DNA from 2 places in the Lysinibacillus phoenicis genome. Region 2 is predicted to be linked to the other one. Evidence: riboswitches for the same ligand, from Rfam matches in the RefSeq annotation. Region 2 holds a riboswitch; the other holds the start of a gene.
The links. Region 2 has a riboswitch for cobalamin ahead of ABC382_RS17370 (hypothetical protein). Riboswitches for the same ligand answer to the same signal wherever they lie in the genome.

Region 1: another riboswitch for cobalamin. It lies ahead of ABC382_RS01380 ((2Fe-2S) ferredoxin domain-containing protein); the one in region 2 lies ahead of ABC382_RS17370 (hypothetical protein).

The regions. Positions count from the first base shown of each region.
Region 1 covers NZ_JBDFMP010000002.1:42,618-50,953, forward strand. Annotated here, with positions in the region: gene ABC382_RS01355 (S8 family peptidase) at 1-2,484, opposite strand, end outside; gene ABC382_RS01360 (energy-coupling factor ABC transporter ATP-binding protein) at 2,577-3,419, opposite strand; gene cbiQ (cobalt ECF transporter T component CbiQ) at 3,416-4,189, opposite strand; gene ABC382_RS01370 (energy-coupling factor ABC transporter substrate-binding protein) at 4,195-4,467, opposite strand; gene ABC382_RS01375 (energy-coupling factor ABC transporter permease) at 4,469-5,215, opposite strand; cobalamin riboswitch at 5,360-5,543, opposite strand; cobalamin riboswitch at 5,787-5,969, shown strand; gene ABC382_RS01380 ((2Fe-2S) ferredoxin domain-containing protein) at 6,116-6,487, shown strand; gene cobJ (precorrin-3B C(17)-methyltransferase) at 6,492-8,162, shown strand; gene ABC382_RS01390 (sirohydrochlorin chelatase) at 8,178-8,336, shown strand, end outside.
Region 2 covers NZ_JBDFMP010000002.1:3,172,982-3,181,317, reverse strand. Annotated here, with positions in the region: gene ABC382_RS17400 (low molecular weight protein-tyrosine-phosphatase) at 1-263, opposite strand, end outside; gene ABC382_RS17395 (lysophospholipid acyltransferase family protein) at 324-926, opposite strand; gene ABC382_RS17390 (putative RNA methyltransferase) at 1,005-1,838, opposite strand; gene ABC382_RS17385 (MATE family efflux transporter) at 1,841-3,208, opposite strand; gene ABC382_RS17380 (tyrosine-protein phosphatase) at 3,347-4,114, opposite strand; gene ABC382_RS17375 (ABC transporter substrate-binding protein) at 4,250-5,200, opposite strand; gene ABC382_RS17370 (hypothetical protein) at 5,184-5,741, opposite strand; cobalamin riboswitch at 5,906-6,103, opposite strand; gene ABC382_RS17365 (hypothetical protein) at 6,197-6,751, opposite strand; gene ytvI (sporulation integral membrane protein YtvI) at 6,841-7,899, shown strand; gene ABC382_RS17355 (C40 family peptidase) at 7,999-8,336, opposite strand, start outside.

The sequences.
Region 1 (8,336 bases), 3.1 Mb from region 2:
AACCGGAATTAATTCCTTTGCTTCCTCGTCATATTCAAACACTGTACCCGTAGGCATTTGGTTTGTACCTTTGTTAAAGCTAAAACTATAGAGAGCGTCTTCCTTCGCTTTAAATGTGAAGAAATCTTCATCATATTCAGTTTGGAAATAAGCTTTTTGATCTTCGCCGATATCAAAGCGTATCGCCTGTTTCAGAATTTGAACAACATTTTCAAGATTGCCCGACGTCATAGGTGTCATTAACATACTCATCAGGCTTTCCATTTCATTGCGTTTTTTTATGTTACTTGGTGAAATAGGTACTTGTTCCTCTGGGACGTTTTCTTCTAACATGGCTTCATCTAAAGGTAGTCCATCCTCGTCAGGAGGAAGGGTCACCACTTCACCTTTTAATGTGTATGGAATCATAGATTCACTGATCGTTTCCTCTTTTTCAATGCCACCACTAAAGAACATCTCCATTGAAAACTCACTATTACTCTCATTAGATACACTTAATACGTATTCTTGATCTGGAACAGCATCGATTATCATGCTGACTGCTTCACCTTTCGCTGCACCATAAGCAGATTGTATTGGATAAGCTTCCTCTTCTTCAACTTCCTCATTTTCAGCTTTGCCGGCTTCTTGTGGTGGTATTGGAGAAAGGTCATCTTTTAGATAAAGCTCCATAGAAGCGGTAACACCTGGAATCCCAGTAAGATCAAATTTTAACGTCGTAGGTTTTTTTACAGAAAACGTGAAATAATCTTGATCTTGCTGTTGATCTTTTGACAGAAGGGTATAGTTTTTGCCTGCTGTACTATATGGGAACTTTTTAATGGTCTCCATTGCAGACTTATCCAATGTATCGATTGGCAGGTCCTTCGTCGTTTGTGCTGTAAAGACATAAGTAGATTTACCTTTTAAGCTATAGCTACCATTATGATCTTTAACACCAACTAATAGCGTGCCTTTTTGATCTGCTTTAAATAAATATCCTTCTTTTTTACCTACACGAACATCATTCACATTGATCGGTTCTACATCACCAATCCCGCTATTTGGGTAGAAATATAAGTCAAAGGCATAATCATATTTATCAGCACCTTTTAATGTAAGCTGAGCATATTCATCCTGGTCTAATTCAACCTTGTACCATTTTATCTCGTCCTGTTGCTCAAATACACCTTGTTCCGTGTTCAACTTATTTTTAGCTAGTACTTTGGCATTTTTAAGCTGATTTTCCTTAGTCTCTGAATAATGCTTAGGCAGTTTATTTAAATCAAACTGTAATGCTTTTACAGGATCTACAAGCCCATGACCATACGTAAGATCATAACCCTTCTCGCCCAAATCTTGTGCTGTCATTTCCAGAATGGCTTCTATTTCATGCGGCTTTAAATTTGGATATTTTGATTTAAGAAGGGAGACAATACCTGCCACGACTGGCGATGCCATAGATGTACCACTAAATTTGACAAAGGAAGAACCTTTTTTCCCATCATGAACCGTACTATATATTTCCTCACCAGGTGCCACAACATCAACGGACGGTCCGTAATTTGAATAACTTGATAGCTTGTTGCGATCATTCGTCGAACCAACACTAATGACACCTTCGAATGAAGCGGGGAAGGAGTAATCATCTGTTGATTCATTTCCAGCAGCAGCCACAACTGTTATTCCACTATCAATGGCTTTCTGAACAGCTTCCTTCATCAGTGGAGATTCCCCATAGCCCCCTAGACTCATATTAATGACATCGGCACCTTGCTCAATGGCATAGAGAATGCCCTGTGCAATAATGAAATCATTTGCGCCCTCTTTGCCATTGAATACATCAATTGGCAGTAGCTTTGCTTTTGGATTAATCCCGTGTCCACCAATACCATTATCTTTTGCTGAGGCGATAATTCCCGCCACATGTGTTCCATGGTCGCCTGGATAAGTAGCATTTGCAGGTGCTGCTGCATTATAGGGTGGGAGTACTTGAGATTTGAGATCGGGGTGTTTAAAATCGACACCAGAATCAATGACAGCAACTTTTACATCATGATCGCCAGCTAATTGGAGTGCTTGATCCATTTGCAGTAGACTTAAATGATACATCTCTTGTTTTTTTGGATCTATGTCTTTAGTGAAAGAATGATATACATAGCTAGGGGATACACTTTTAATCCCGTTTTGCTTTAAGTAGTATGAAACGGCCTTTTCGATTGTTACCCCTTTGTTCAGTTGAACTACATCGTAACCTAAAGAAGGAATAGAGCGGATGACTTTAGAGCCAATTTTTTTATGTACATTTTTATCAAGACCTGAATGCTTGATAACAATTGTATCCTTGCTCATCCATTTTTCTTCATTCTTTTCTATTTGTTTCGAACTGTTTGCCAGCACATTTTTTGCTGTATGTTGTGGTGTCTCAGCAAAGGCAGAAGCGGTAGGAACCATTAGTGCAGCGGATGCTACAACTGCGACAGATTTGTTAAACCAACTTTTCAATTGTTATCTCTCCTTGGGGTTGTAAATTTAGTCTCGACTATACATATACGAATAAAGATTAGTAAAGTTTCGTAATTGAGGAAAATTTTTCTCTAGCAATCAATTTGGTCAATTAATTTTTCTATATCTTTTTTAGAGCGAGGCATACGGATGCTTTCCTGCACTAATTTCTTTTTTTGTAATGCTAAGACCATTTCTAAAACCCATGGTCGTTCTAGATGAGCTTGTGTTAGCAAATCTTCATCATAAAACAAGGTGATAGGATCGCCATTATAAATAATTGATCCACCCTCCATAACAATAATTTGATCCGCCCATTCATAAGCAAGAGAGAGATCATGAGTAGCTAGTAAAATCGTTCTTTTACCGTCTGCTAATTTAGCTAAAGTTTGTAAAACTTTTGAAGAATAATAATTATCTAGACCAGCTGTTGGTTCATCTAACAGGAGGACAGAGGGCTCCATCGCTAACACACCTGCCATTGCCACACGTTTTTTTTGACCTACACTTAAAAAATGAATCGGTTTTTCGAGTAAATTTCCCACTTCTGTCTGTGCAACAGCCCATGCTATTTTTTCTTCAACTTTTGCAGTAGACCAACCAAGGTTCAGTGGTCCAAATGCGATATCTTGCTTGACAGTGCCTGAAAAAAGTTGATGATCCGCATCTTGAAAAACGATGCCGACTTGCTGGCGAAGTGCCTTTAATGCCTTTCGATTGTATTGAAGCTTATTTCCTTCAAATAATATCGTTCCAGCAGTTGGCTTCAAGATGCCGTTCAGATGCTGAAATAAAGTCGATTTTCCAGCACCATTATGACCTAGGATGGCGATTTTTTTTCCTTTAGGTATGTGTAAGGTAATGTCTGTCAGAGCCTTCGTTCCATCAGCATAGGCATAGGACAGCTGATTTAGTTCAAAATAACAGTTTTTCATGAGAAGTATCCTCCATATACGATGAGCACTAGAAAAATAACGGCCATGCCTAGCCAGTTTTTCTTGCTATAAGAGCTCGTCTCTTGCCAATAAACGCTTTCACCGCCCCGTGACTGCATGGCATTGTTGAGCTCTCGACTACGCTGAAACATTTCAACAAATAGTGCCGCAATAAGCATAGATATAGAGCGTAGCCACTGCATAGGTGAATGGTAGCCAAGCCTGGCCTGCTGGGCTAGATGAATTTTTTGCATGCTCCCTAAAAAAATAAAGATAAAATGATAGGTTAATTCTACTAGCTCGACTAGGAGTGAGGGAAGTCGCCATTGTCGTAGCACAAAACAAATTCCTTGTACGGATGTGGTCAAAATTAAAAAATATAAACAGCTAATACTGCCAAGAACGATAAAGAACAAGTGTTGCGCAGTTAGGACACTTGCTTTCCCGATGAATATTGTCCAAGCCATCCACGTGAAAGACCAAACATGCGCAGGTAAGACAGTGGTTGAAGGTGTAATAGCTAGTAAAATGGATACGAGACTCGTCAGCAAGAAAAAAGCTGGTAGTAATAGTAATTTAATATAGTATTTAAGCGGGATTTTCGCACCTATAATGATAAAAGCACTCATTACAAAAAATGTAATGAGTGAAAGACGTTCATCTTTCATGATAAGCGTTACTAGAAGTAGTCCAAGTGAAAAGATCATTTTTTCAAGTGGATGAACGAACGCTAGCTTATTGAGGTAGGCATATTTATCAATGAGCAACATGTTGGTTAACCTTCTTTATGTTTGCCGCGCATATAGCCAATGAAGTAGCCAATAAAACCAGCACCAATAGCGGCTTGTAGGACGAATAATAAGCTTTCGATTTCACCACTTGGCGGCTCCCATAAGCTGTCGAACCACGGTTCATATTCTGCATCGATTTCTCCAATAGCAGCTTCTGCTTCTCCATCAGCACCACCAAATTCTGCTCCTTTTTGGATGAACAGTGGGATGATGGCTAACAGCACTACAATCACTAATAGCAATACATTACGTTTCATTTTAATGTGCCTCCTTTGTAGAGAAAACACGTAAAGTTTTTAATTCGCTGACATTGTATTTTTTCAAGAAATTCATCACAATGACTGTTAAAATTCCTTCACTAACGGCTAACGGAATTTGAGTTAAGGCAAAAATTCCTGCGAACTTTGTAAAGGATGCCATAAAACCTCCAACCTCTGAAGGGAAGGCTAGTGCTAGTTGGACAGAAGTCACAATATATGTACCTAAGTCACCAAGCATAGCGGCAAAGAAAACGGCAAGTGAAAATGACAACCCTATTTGTTGAGCCCCTTCAAAAACAAAGTAAGCAATAAACGGACCGACAATAGCCATAGAAAAGGCATTGGCTCCTAAAGTAGTGATACCACCATGCGCTAATAGTAATGATTGGAATAATAACACAATCGTCCCAATGACACTCATTGCTAAAGGTCCAAATAAAACTGTTCCAAGTCCAACGCCAGTTGGGTGGGAGCAGCTCCCGGTAACAGAGGGGATCTTTAAGGCCGATAGCACAAAAGCAAAGGCTCCTGAAAGCCCTAAGAGCATTTTTGTTTCAGGGTTTTCTTCCATTGTTTTTCGAATGGAACGCAATCCTAGAATAATAAAGGGAGTCGTGATGACCCACCAAAAAATGGCCCATTCAATGGGTAAAAAGCCTTCCATGATATGCATAGCAAAGGCTCGGTTTGGCACGATTAACAAGGCCAATAAAAAATAACTAAGTTTCCACCATGAAAATGTCAAAAGCTTTCCTCCTAACGATTAGTTTTTTAAGAATGTAGCGTGCGTAAAATAAAAAAGCACTTCTCCGCTGCTGGAAAAGTGCATAGCTAAAAAAAGCAAATCATTCTCATCTGCTAAGCCGCACACCTATCCTCGTAGGTTGAAACGATCACCTTTTTTTCGGCAGGTCTCCTGGCTCTAGTTCAACACTTTATAGGTCTTCCCATCATTGGACAGTGACATTATCTATAAAGCTCCCTATTACAGTGGCGGGACCGCGCCGGATTCAAACCGGCTTCCCTTTTAAGTAAAATGGCAAGCATTTTACACCGAAAAAACATAAAGTTGTGAGATTTCACGACAAAGTGTAACATAAATTTCCATAATTGTGCTAGATTTTTTTATATAAAAATTTTTAATTGCATATCCATATAGAAAATTTAGATAGAAGTAAGGAGAACTTAGTTTTTTAAAGAATAAGATTCGAGCAAAATTGATAAATTTGTCATAAATTTTTAAAGAAATATTGAAATTTTAAAATAATAAGATATGATAGAGACAGTTTTCTAAAAAATGAAGAAGATAATAAATTTCATATAAAACGTCAATAAGTGCTCGAATAGCTCGAGATAATAGGGAAATTGGTGAAAATCCAATACAGCCCCCGCTACTGTAATAGCTGATGAATTCGCAGGTACCACTGGTGAAAACTTGGGAAGGTGCGATAGTAAAATGAAGCTTAAGTCAGGAAACCTGCTTATTTGATTGTGCATGCAAACTTTTCGGAGGGAGAAGTTGAAGCGAGAGCGAGTACCTGTATTTTATTCTATTCGTTTTTATTTGGCTTCTACAAAACCTTTACTCTTCGTTAAGAGTGAGGGTTTTTTCTTTTTCCAGAAAGCAAATGAGGGGAGACAGAAGATGACAACATGGAATTTAGAGGGGATGAAAACACATCTCTTTATTTGCAATGGCAGTAGCTGCATGAGAAAGGATGCTGAGGAAATTACCTTAGCCATTCGAGATGAAATACAGCGACAAGCACTCGATCAGGAAATACATACGACAAGAACGCGCTGTAATGGACGATGCAAGGATGCTTGTGTAGTCATCGCCTATCCACAAGGAAATTGGTATCGAGTGCCATCAACAGAGCATGCAAGAATACTCGTACAAGATTTACATCATGAATCATTATACAACGAACATGTCTTTACACTTCGGGAAGGTACATTACAGCGTACAGCACAAACGACAGCCATTAAAGGGATCGAAAAGGTGAAAGAGGGGTAACAGCATGGCGCAAAAAGGGAAAATTTTCGTAGTGGGCTTTGGACCTGGAGATTTTAAGCATATTACGACACGAGCAGTAGAAGCTTTACAACAAAGTGATATGATCATAGGCTATAAAACCTATGTAGAGCTTATTCAAGATTTAGTCAGTGCAAAGTCTATTGTCAGTACCGGAATGACAGAAGAGGTATCACGTGCTCAAGAGGCTGTTCGTCAAGCAGAAGCAGGCAGCATCGTCTCCGTAATTTCGAGTGGGGATGCGGGCGTATATGGTATGGCGGGATTAGTGTACGAAGTGTTAATCGAATTAGGCTGGACAGAAGCTACAGGCATTGAAGTAGAAATAGTTCCTGGTATTTCAGCAATCAATTCATGTGCTAGTTTACTAGGGGCTCCGATTATGCATGATGCTTGTACCATTAGTCTGAGTGATCACCTAACACCATGGAATTTAATTGCAAAGCGTGTCGAGGCTGCTGCAATGGCTGATTTTGTTATTGCTTTATACAATCCTAAAAGTGGTAGGAGAACAAGACAAATTGTAGAAGCACAACGAATTCTCTTAGAATATCGCTCGCCAGACACACCAGTAGGACTTGTAAAAAGTGCCTATAGAGAACGTCAGGAAGTGACGATGACAACATTAGCAGAAATGCTCGAACATGATATTGGTATGCTGACAACCGTGATTATCGGGAATTCATCGACATTTTTCTATGATAATAAAATGATTACGCCACGTGGCTACCAGCGTAAATATACACTTGGGGAAGAAAAACAGCCATTACGACCACATCAGCGTTTACGTGAAGAAAATGAGCCGTGGGCAATGAACCAAGAGACAGGGACTGCACGTGATGACTTTGCAGCAGACCCTAATGCTGGCCGATTTAATAAACCCAGTGTAGCGGCTACGCCTCGGCCGAAAAAAACAGCGCTTGAAATGGCAACAGCGGCACTCGCCATGGTGAAAGGAACAAGTGCAATTAAGGTCACGCCGCCGAAGCTTGTGCAGCAAAAAATAGAATCTATTTTTGAGCTAGCAGTAAGTCCAGGGGTAGCCAATAAGTTTTTCACACCACAGCAAATGATGACATTAGCAGAGGTGGTTGGAGAAGAGGGCACGATGGAATATACGCCAGACCATCAAATCCACTTAAAAATTCCGACGACAGAGCCTGAACGCATTACAGAGAAATTACAGGAAGTAGGCTTTTTATTAGCGCCTATTGGGGATGTCCTGACATTGAAGGCTTGTGATTTTTGCTATGGTGAAAAGGCTGATTCCATTCCATATGCGGAAGAAATACAAGAAAAACTAGGCGGCATGTCCTTACCTAAAACATTAAATATTGGCTTCAATGGCTGTGGTATGGCCTGTTATCGAGCTGTATTTGATGATATTGGCATCGTCTATCGTAAAAGTAAATTTGATGTTTTTATTGGAGCAAAGCCAGTCGGTCGTACGGCTCATGCAGCGCAGCCAGTTGTAGAAGGGTTGGAGCCTGAACAGCTACTCCCACTTATTACAGACATTATTGAAGAATATAAAGCAAATGCTCATCCAAATGAACGCTTGTTTAAATACTTTAAACGTGTGAAAAAGATACTGCATTATACGTATCAAGATATGTCTTCCAAAATAAAAGTAGAGCCAGCTCCGTGCGGCGACTAGGTAAGGAGAAAAGAGATGAAAGCGATTTTATTTGTCGGCCATGGGAGCCGTTTAGCAGCAGGGAATGATGAGGTACGTACATTTATCGAGCAAATGAAGCCTCGTATTGATGAACAGTTTTTAGTAGAAACTTGTTTCCTTGAATTTGCATCACCAAATATTGAAGAGGGCATT
Region 2 (8,336 bases):
ATACCTATAATGTAAGCAAATTTTTCAACATCAGCTTGTTGCAATTGTCGACCACGCATTCCTGTAGTAGAAATGCCATACTCTTTAAGCTTATCTTGTGTACCACGATGAGGGGGCTCACCAACATGCCACGAACTCGTAGCAGCAGAATCCACTTCAATTTTATCATTCAAATGCTCTTTCTCTATTAAATCACGCATGACAGCTTCTGCCATTGGAGAGCGACAAATATTGCCTAAGCACACGAAAAGTACTCGAATCATTCTACTATCCTCCCACAATAAAACACTCAAAATCAAGTTGATTCTGAGTGCCACTTTATTTTATTTGACTGCAATTCGTTTCTGTAATTCTTCTGTTAAAGCAATCAGTTCATGTTCAAGGTGTTGTGTAAATTGTTCACGACCTTCTTTACCTTTACCTGTTACATAAAACGGCTCACCATAAATTAAATAGCCTTTGCCACGCTTCATTACATCTCCAGCATTGCGTGCACCAACATAAGCAGCAGGAACAATTTGCACCTTTGCCAGCTGTGCAATTGTAATCGCTCCTTGTTTTAAATCAGAGCCTTCTGCATTTCGAGTTCCAGATGGGAAAATCCCCACGATTTTGCCTTCCTTCAATAACTGTGAAGGAATTTTAATCACGCTTGGACCAGGATTATCACGGTCTACCGGAAAGGCATTTAAACGCTCAATAAGCCATCCAAGGCCTTTCATTTCAAATAATTGCTTCTTTGCCATAAAATGAATTTCCCGTGGATACATGGCTACACCAAGGTTTAAAATATCAACATAGCCTGTATGTGTACAAGCTATAATAAACCCACCGTCTTTTGGTAAGTTTTCTTCTCCATATACACGAGCCTTTGAGCCCATTAATTTCAATATTACTTTGACAACATTTGCTGCTAATTTATACACTGTTACATTCCTACCTTATTCAATAGTTATTCCCATTGTAATCGAAAAGACCAGTATACTGCAATTGCCTGCGACCATCTAAACCTTCCCCACTAGTAGATCTACATCGATTGTAATTGCATTTAATATGAGGTCTTTATCCTCTTTTTTATGCCAGCCCATTGGTGTCATTTCTAATAACGCGGGCACAAGATTCTCATCAAGTGGTAGAGTATAGGTAACACGTTCTTTGGTAACCTCATGAAAGCTATCTTGAAAACGTGCAACAATCTGCTCGTTAGAATAGGTTTCTTTGCTTGAATCTGCATATAATTGAGCACGCAGTTCCTGTAAGTATCCGCTTTGTGGCACAACCTTTACAATACAGCCATCAGGCGCAAGAAGCCGTTTAAACTCCTCATAATTGGCAGGTGATAAAATATTTAAAATTGCATCAAAGCTTGCTTTCGCAAACGGGCTTTTCGCCAAATCACCTACACACCAAATTTGTTGTGGATAATGACGAGCTGCAGCCATTATGCCTTCTTTTGCTATATCAATTCCTATACCTATTCCATACTTTTTGGCCTTCATAATTCGAGCTAAATGTGATCCTTCTCCACATCCAGTATCAAGCACTGTTTTTGCAGGCGCTACAATCTCACTGATTTTAGCTTCCACTACATCATAGATTCCGCTATCAATTACAGCCTTGCGGGATTCAAAAAGACTCTTACTATATTTAGAGGAGACGCTATTCGTTAGCATATTGACATAGCCTTGCTTGGCAATATCAAATGAATGGTTGGCAGAACAAACCAACCTCCCTTGCTCATAAACATACATCGATTGCTGACAAACCGGACAAGCAAAAAGATTAATCTGTTGATCCATTAATGCTGCCCCTATTGCACGTTTAGATAATGCACCCATTGCTATGCCTCCTTCTGTTCGTTAGGTGAAACGAGGGCAAATCGCTCCCATTTACGGCTCTTCCATCTAAAGTATACGATAATTGCCCGCAACCATTCATCTGCTGAAATGGCTAGCCAAATTCCAATCAAGCCCCAATCCAGTACAAAGACAAATAAATAACCCAATGGAAGACTCATGCAAACCATTGACAGAAATCCGATTTTCACAGGGAACCTCGCATCCCCTGAAGCACGTAACGAGTTAATGACAACAATATTCATCGTGCGGCCCGTCTCAAGTAAAATACTTAAAGCTAACACGGATGCTCCAATTGCTATAACGTTAGGGTTATCTGTAAAAACATGCATTAGCTGCTTGCGGAAAATCGTGACAAAAGCGACCATTATAATCGTAAAAACAAATGCCGCACGTACGCTAGTCCAAAGCTGATGATAAGCATCGTCCTTTTTCCCTGCACCTACATGACGACCAATAATGATTGCTGTTCCTGTACCAATAGCAATCGCAAATAAATAGGTAAACATTGAAATATTCATGGCGTATTGTCGTGCCGCTAATGTTTCTGCTCCTAAATATGTTGCATAATACAAGAAGATGATTTGACAAAACTGATAAAGAACCTGCTCAAATGCAGACGGTAGGCCAATGTTCAATATTTTTTTTACATATTCCTTAGAATACTCGAAATAATATTGAATCTTTATACGCACTTCCATGACCTGATATAACAACCAGAAAAATACGAGTACCGCTAAACCTCGACTAATAACAGAAGAAATAGCTGCACCTTTAACACCAAGCTCTGGTAAACCTAAATTCCCAAAAATAAGACCATAATTTAAAACCACGTGCAATATATTCATACCAAGTGATACGTACATTGTTTGCTTCGTCCAACCATGTACGCGGATAATTGCAGCTAAAGCATTGATAATAGCCTGAAGGAAAATAAAACTCCCGATGATTGCTAAATAGCTTTGCGCATAGTGGAGTACTTCTCCCTGTAAATTCATCATTGTCATTAAATGACCAGCAAAGAAGAAAAATAGAATACTCATCAAAAGCCCAACGGCCAAATTCATTGTAACAGCTAAAGCTGATATTTTTGCTGCTTCGAAGAACCGTCTTGAACCTAAGTATTGGGAAACTACAATGGATGCACCATTACCAACCACTTCAAGAATCAAGATAGCTATATGGATATATTGATTGGCTGCACCTACTCCTGATACAGCATTATCTGATAAAGCACTGAGCATAAAAGTATCAGCTAGTCCCATTAACATAAATAAAAATACTTCTAAGAAGATAGGCCACGTTAAATGGAATAGACTTAACTTATTTGTCTCTTTAATTGTGTCTGCCAATACTTTCACTTCTCCTATCTTTTTCTTGAAAATCTATTGTATCTTATCACAAATTTTCAGACTGTAAAGAGGTTTATGATAAGACAGCGCTTCCACACAAAAAATCCCCTTCACATAGCTTTGTGAAAGGGCTTTTCCTTACGTCAAACAGTAAGACTGTAATTGCTTACGTTTTTCAGCTGTTAGTCCAAATTCCTGTTCCATAAAGGCAGTCTTTGAGCCATAGAGATCATCCATAGCATCCAATGCTGCTTGTAAATAATCTTCACGAGCAGACATCAATGCATAAAATTGCTGTAATTCTTGTTCATTATACTGATGCTGAATAGCTTGAGCCATTTTTTCCACCATGGGTTGTAAGTGTATATTAGTGTCTAGGTAGTCTTCCATGATTGTTTCCTCTGGTACATCTAAAGCTAGTAAAATCAGGGCGCCTCCTATACCTGTTCTATCTTTTCCAACTGCACAATGGTGAACAAGACCTAAATTATCAGGATTTTGAATGGTTTTCATTAGCTCCTTAAATGAGGGATTATTAAAAGGCATTTGCGCATAAAAATTTCGGAACATTTCGGGGCTTACTACTTTATAAAAATCTTTACCACCAGCATTTGTGGGCATTTCAAAAGCGTGATTACCCTTTGCTGGTATTTGAATATATCGAGCATGTGAGAACACGGGGTTAGGATTATGCTGTGCTTCCTTGTTGTCACGGTAATCAAAAATAGTTTTAATACCTAACATTTCAAATCGCTCTTTATCTGCTGATGTCATTTTACCAAGTGCTGCAGAGCGGTAGAATAAACCCTTCTTTACAATACGTCCATCCCTTGTCTTATATCCCCCCATATCTCGGAAATTATAGACTGCCTCAAACGGAATAACCTGTGTATCTAACTGTTCCATTCACTACCCTCCCTAAATTATTAAGCATTCTTACCTTTATTCTATAGAACAAATTAAATTAATTCCAATTTTCACGCTAGGTAATAACTAACCATATAAAAATGGCTAGCCGTTAGATCAGCTAGCCTTGAATTGTTATTTAAATAACTCTGGATACACAGCTTTAGCTACTAATTCTACTGCTTCTCCAATACGTGGACCAGGACGATTAGAGATATCAGTATCAAGAGACTGTACAGCTTTATCTTGAATAGCTTTCACAGTATTCCAACCATCACGTGTCAAAATTTCCCCTATAGGATCTTCTGTATAGTTTACTGTTGTTAATATAACCTCTGGATTTTTCGCAATAACCTCTTCCTCAGACACTTGCGCCCAATTGTCTAAATCAGCAAAGACATTCTTAACATTGGCTGCATTTAATATTTCTTGCTGGAAAGTTCCAGCGCCTGCCGTATAAATATCTGGCTTAGGACTAATCTCTAAATAAACATTTTTCGGTGCTTTTACTTCTTTCACCTTTGTTTGTACTTCAGTAATTTTCGCTTTAATCTGTTCGTTTAATTCATTTCCTTTATCTTCAACACCCATTACAGCAGCTAGTTGTTCAATATCCCCATAAACATCATCAAATGATGTGGCAGATTCAATAACAAATACTTTCAGTCCCGCATCTTCTAATGGTTTCAATGCATCCTTAGTGCCAATTGTGTAAGCAATGACCACATCTGGCTTTAAGGCTATAATGCGTTCACTATCGAAATTCTGAGAATCAGATACTCGTTCGATTTTTTGTGCTGCTTCTGGATATGTGTCATACTCTGTTGCTCCTACGATTTTCTCACCAACACCTAGTGCAAATAAAATCTCCGTATTACTTGGTTGTAAGGAAACAATAGTTTTTGGTACTTCTTTAAATTCTACTTCTACACCACGATCATCTGTTACTTTGTAGGTTGTTTGTTCAGTTTGTTGCGTATCCTGTGAAGCCTCTTTATTTTTTGTATCTTCTGAGGTACCACAACCTGCTAAAACTAATATTAGTACTAGCACTGATAGCCATTGGAAATTAAATACTTTCTTCATTCTTACTCTCCCTTTTCTTTTTCATTGGATAGGATTTACTAATAAACGGTATTTCAGCTATACCTGCTTGGTGATTCATATAGACTGCCATGACAAAGCATACATTTGCTAACAAGCCTAAGTAGTCAAAAAGGATAGCTGGTACCTCTCGTTCCTCTGAAACCTTATGTAATGTACGATATGATTTTTTGGCTTCACTGCGGCAAAGATGTAAAGCAGCAGCAGCCTCTGTGCCCTGAGGTAAAACAAAACTTTGTATTTCTTCCTTCACATGACGAACATAAAAGTCATAGCGTTCGCTTAACCAAGAAAGATCTTCTTCTGTTACTGCTAGCTTTCCTCGGACTGAACCATTGACATGGTAAGCCATAGGTAATATAAGCAGCAAATCATCTACGACAACTTGTACATCCTCCTTTTTTACTGCAGCTAATGCAACCCCTAGATGTGTTGTGAGACTATCTGTTCGAATCTCATAATCAACCGTTGAAGCCTTCTCACGCATAAACGGATAACAAGAATAACGTGCATCCTTTTTCACTTGATGTACCCCCTTCCCATTTTGATAAATTCTTACATGAACGATAGCATAAAAAAACGCCGCTCCTTTAAGCAAAGGAACGACGAAAATAACATAATGATTGCCAATTACTATGACATTACCTATGTAATTTACCGTATATCCTCCTAGCTTCCGAAGAGTTGTTATACGTTCAAATAAAGGTCGGTCTCCTGGCTTGTACAGTTCATTAATGAATTTTAATGAGCTATAAAGAACCTTCCCATCTCCTTGGAGACAGTGGTATATCTTTATAATGGCTGTACTTACAGTTGCGGAAACAGCTTCGGTTTTTCACCGAATTCCCGATAGTGCTAGTTAGCACCTTTATTCTGCAAGAATATTTCATTTGTAAAGCAGTTTACCATATATTAATAGGAAAAAACAGTTGTACTCCAAATAGAAACTTTACATCTGTACAAAAAAACACCATCTCGCTACTTTGAACGGATGGCTGCCTTATATTTCTTTTTGTGTTTAACTTCGTGCTCTTCATCAATTAAGCGGTGTGCAATAGCTATTAATTTAGAGTCATTCGTTTGATCATAAAGCTTTTTAAAAGAAATAATAATATCATAGCGAATAAGAGAGGGATGCTTTTCATCCAAACATGTTTGAAATCTCTTAGCTAGATACGAGACAACTAAGTCTCTTTGTACTTGACCTGCTAATCCAATTTTCCAAATAGCTTGTAACGCGTTCCTCGCCGTGGCAAATCGCTCATCATACGTCACAGCCCAAATTTTCAAAAAATCCTCCAATACCCTTTCTTCTGGATCACTTTTTGCGGCTAAGGCACATAAAATTTGTGCAGCACGTGCACGAGCATGTCCATCTTTGTATGTAAGTGCTTGTACAAGCTGTTCCCATACTGCATATGTCCAATCTACGGGCTCCTGCATAATTTTCATTAGTTCCTCGTAAGATTCATATTGAATATCGTGGTCACGCTCTGTTAGATTACTAAAAAGTTGCAAAATCTCTTTTTCCATAATTTATCCCTACCTTTATTGATTCAGAACGTAATAAAATTTGATTTATGGTACACTTAACTTAATTTTTTCGCAAAGAAGGTGAGTTTATGAATAAATTTAATGCTAGGAAATTGATTTTTCGAGTAATTGTGATTCTATCCTTACTTGTAGCTGCCTATTTTATTATCCCTGTGTCCATGCCTTTACTATTTGCAGGTATAAGTGCATTTTTCTTAGAACCAATCGTCATGTTCTTTAAAAGGCGATGGAAGATGTCACGGAAAATAGCAGTTGCTTTTATATACATAGTGAGTGTTATGGTTATATCTATTATTTGCTATCTGTCCATTACACAAATCATGTCGCAAATAATTTTACTATCTAAGCAAGCTCCCTATTATATTTCCAAGCTATCAGATATGTGGCTCCATATGCAAGAAAATATCTCTAAATATACAGAAGACTTTCCACCAGAAGTAAGTGCTTCACTTCAAAAAACCACAATGGATTTCATAAAAAAAGTTGAAGAATTCTTTTTAAGCTTCTTTAATTATAGCAAAGTTTCAGCCTTCTTTTCAGAAATTCCAAGCCTATTTATCAGTCTTCTCGTTTATATGATTGCTCTATTCCTATTTATGCTTGATTTGCCTAAATTAAAGCAAATCACTTATAAATATTTAAAGCCCAACACTGCAAAGAAAATAAAGATTATCCTTAATCGTCTAAAGGATGCAACTTTCGGTTATATGAAGGCACACTTATTTGTAAGCTTTATTATTGGAGGCGTCACACTTATTGGACTTCTATTAATCCAGCCCAAATATGCCATAACAATGACGATTATTATTTGGTTAATAGATATTGTCCCTTTCCTAGGCTCTATCATTATTTTAGCTCCATGGGGACTTTATCATTTACTGATGGGTAACACAGCTATTGCTGTAAAATTATTCATCTTAGCTGCTATTTTACTTATTATTCGTCGAGTAGTCGAGCCTAAATTAATGGGAGACCATATCGGTTTATCTACATTGCCAACATTAATCGCCATGTTCATTGGTCTTCAGTTATTTGGTATTATCGGTTTACTTGTCGGTCCCTTTGTTATAATTTTCTTTATTGCATTGAAAGAGACAGGTGTCATTAAGTTAAACTTTAAAATTTAAAAATTTTTAAGCTAAATAAAAAAAGGTCATCTTTGTATTTTTTCTCTACAAAGATGACCTTTTTCTCATGTCAATCGTCTATTAGATAAAGAGGCTTGCTTATTGAATACGACCGAAGCCTACTAAGTATTGATTCCACCAATCAAGTGATTCAATTACGACACCGTTGTTTTGAGCATCGATCATTGTGTTGTTACCTAAGTAAATACCTACGTGCGCTACCCCAGACCCGTAGCTGAAGAATACTAAGTCACCAACTCGTGCTTCACTTGCTGAAATACGCTGTGTTGCTAAATATTGTTGTGATGCTGTACGAGGTAAAGAAACACCTGCTTGTTTGTAAGACCATTGTACAAGACCTGAGCAGTCAAAGCCTGTTGATGGGTTGCTACCACCCCAAACATAAGGACGACCTAGGAATTGCTTAGCAGTTGAAA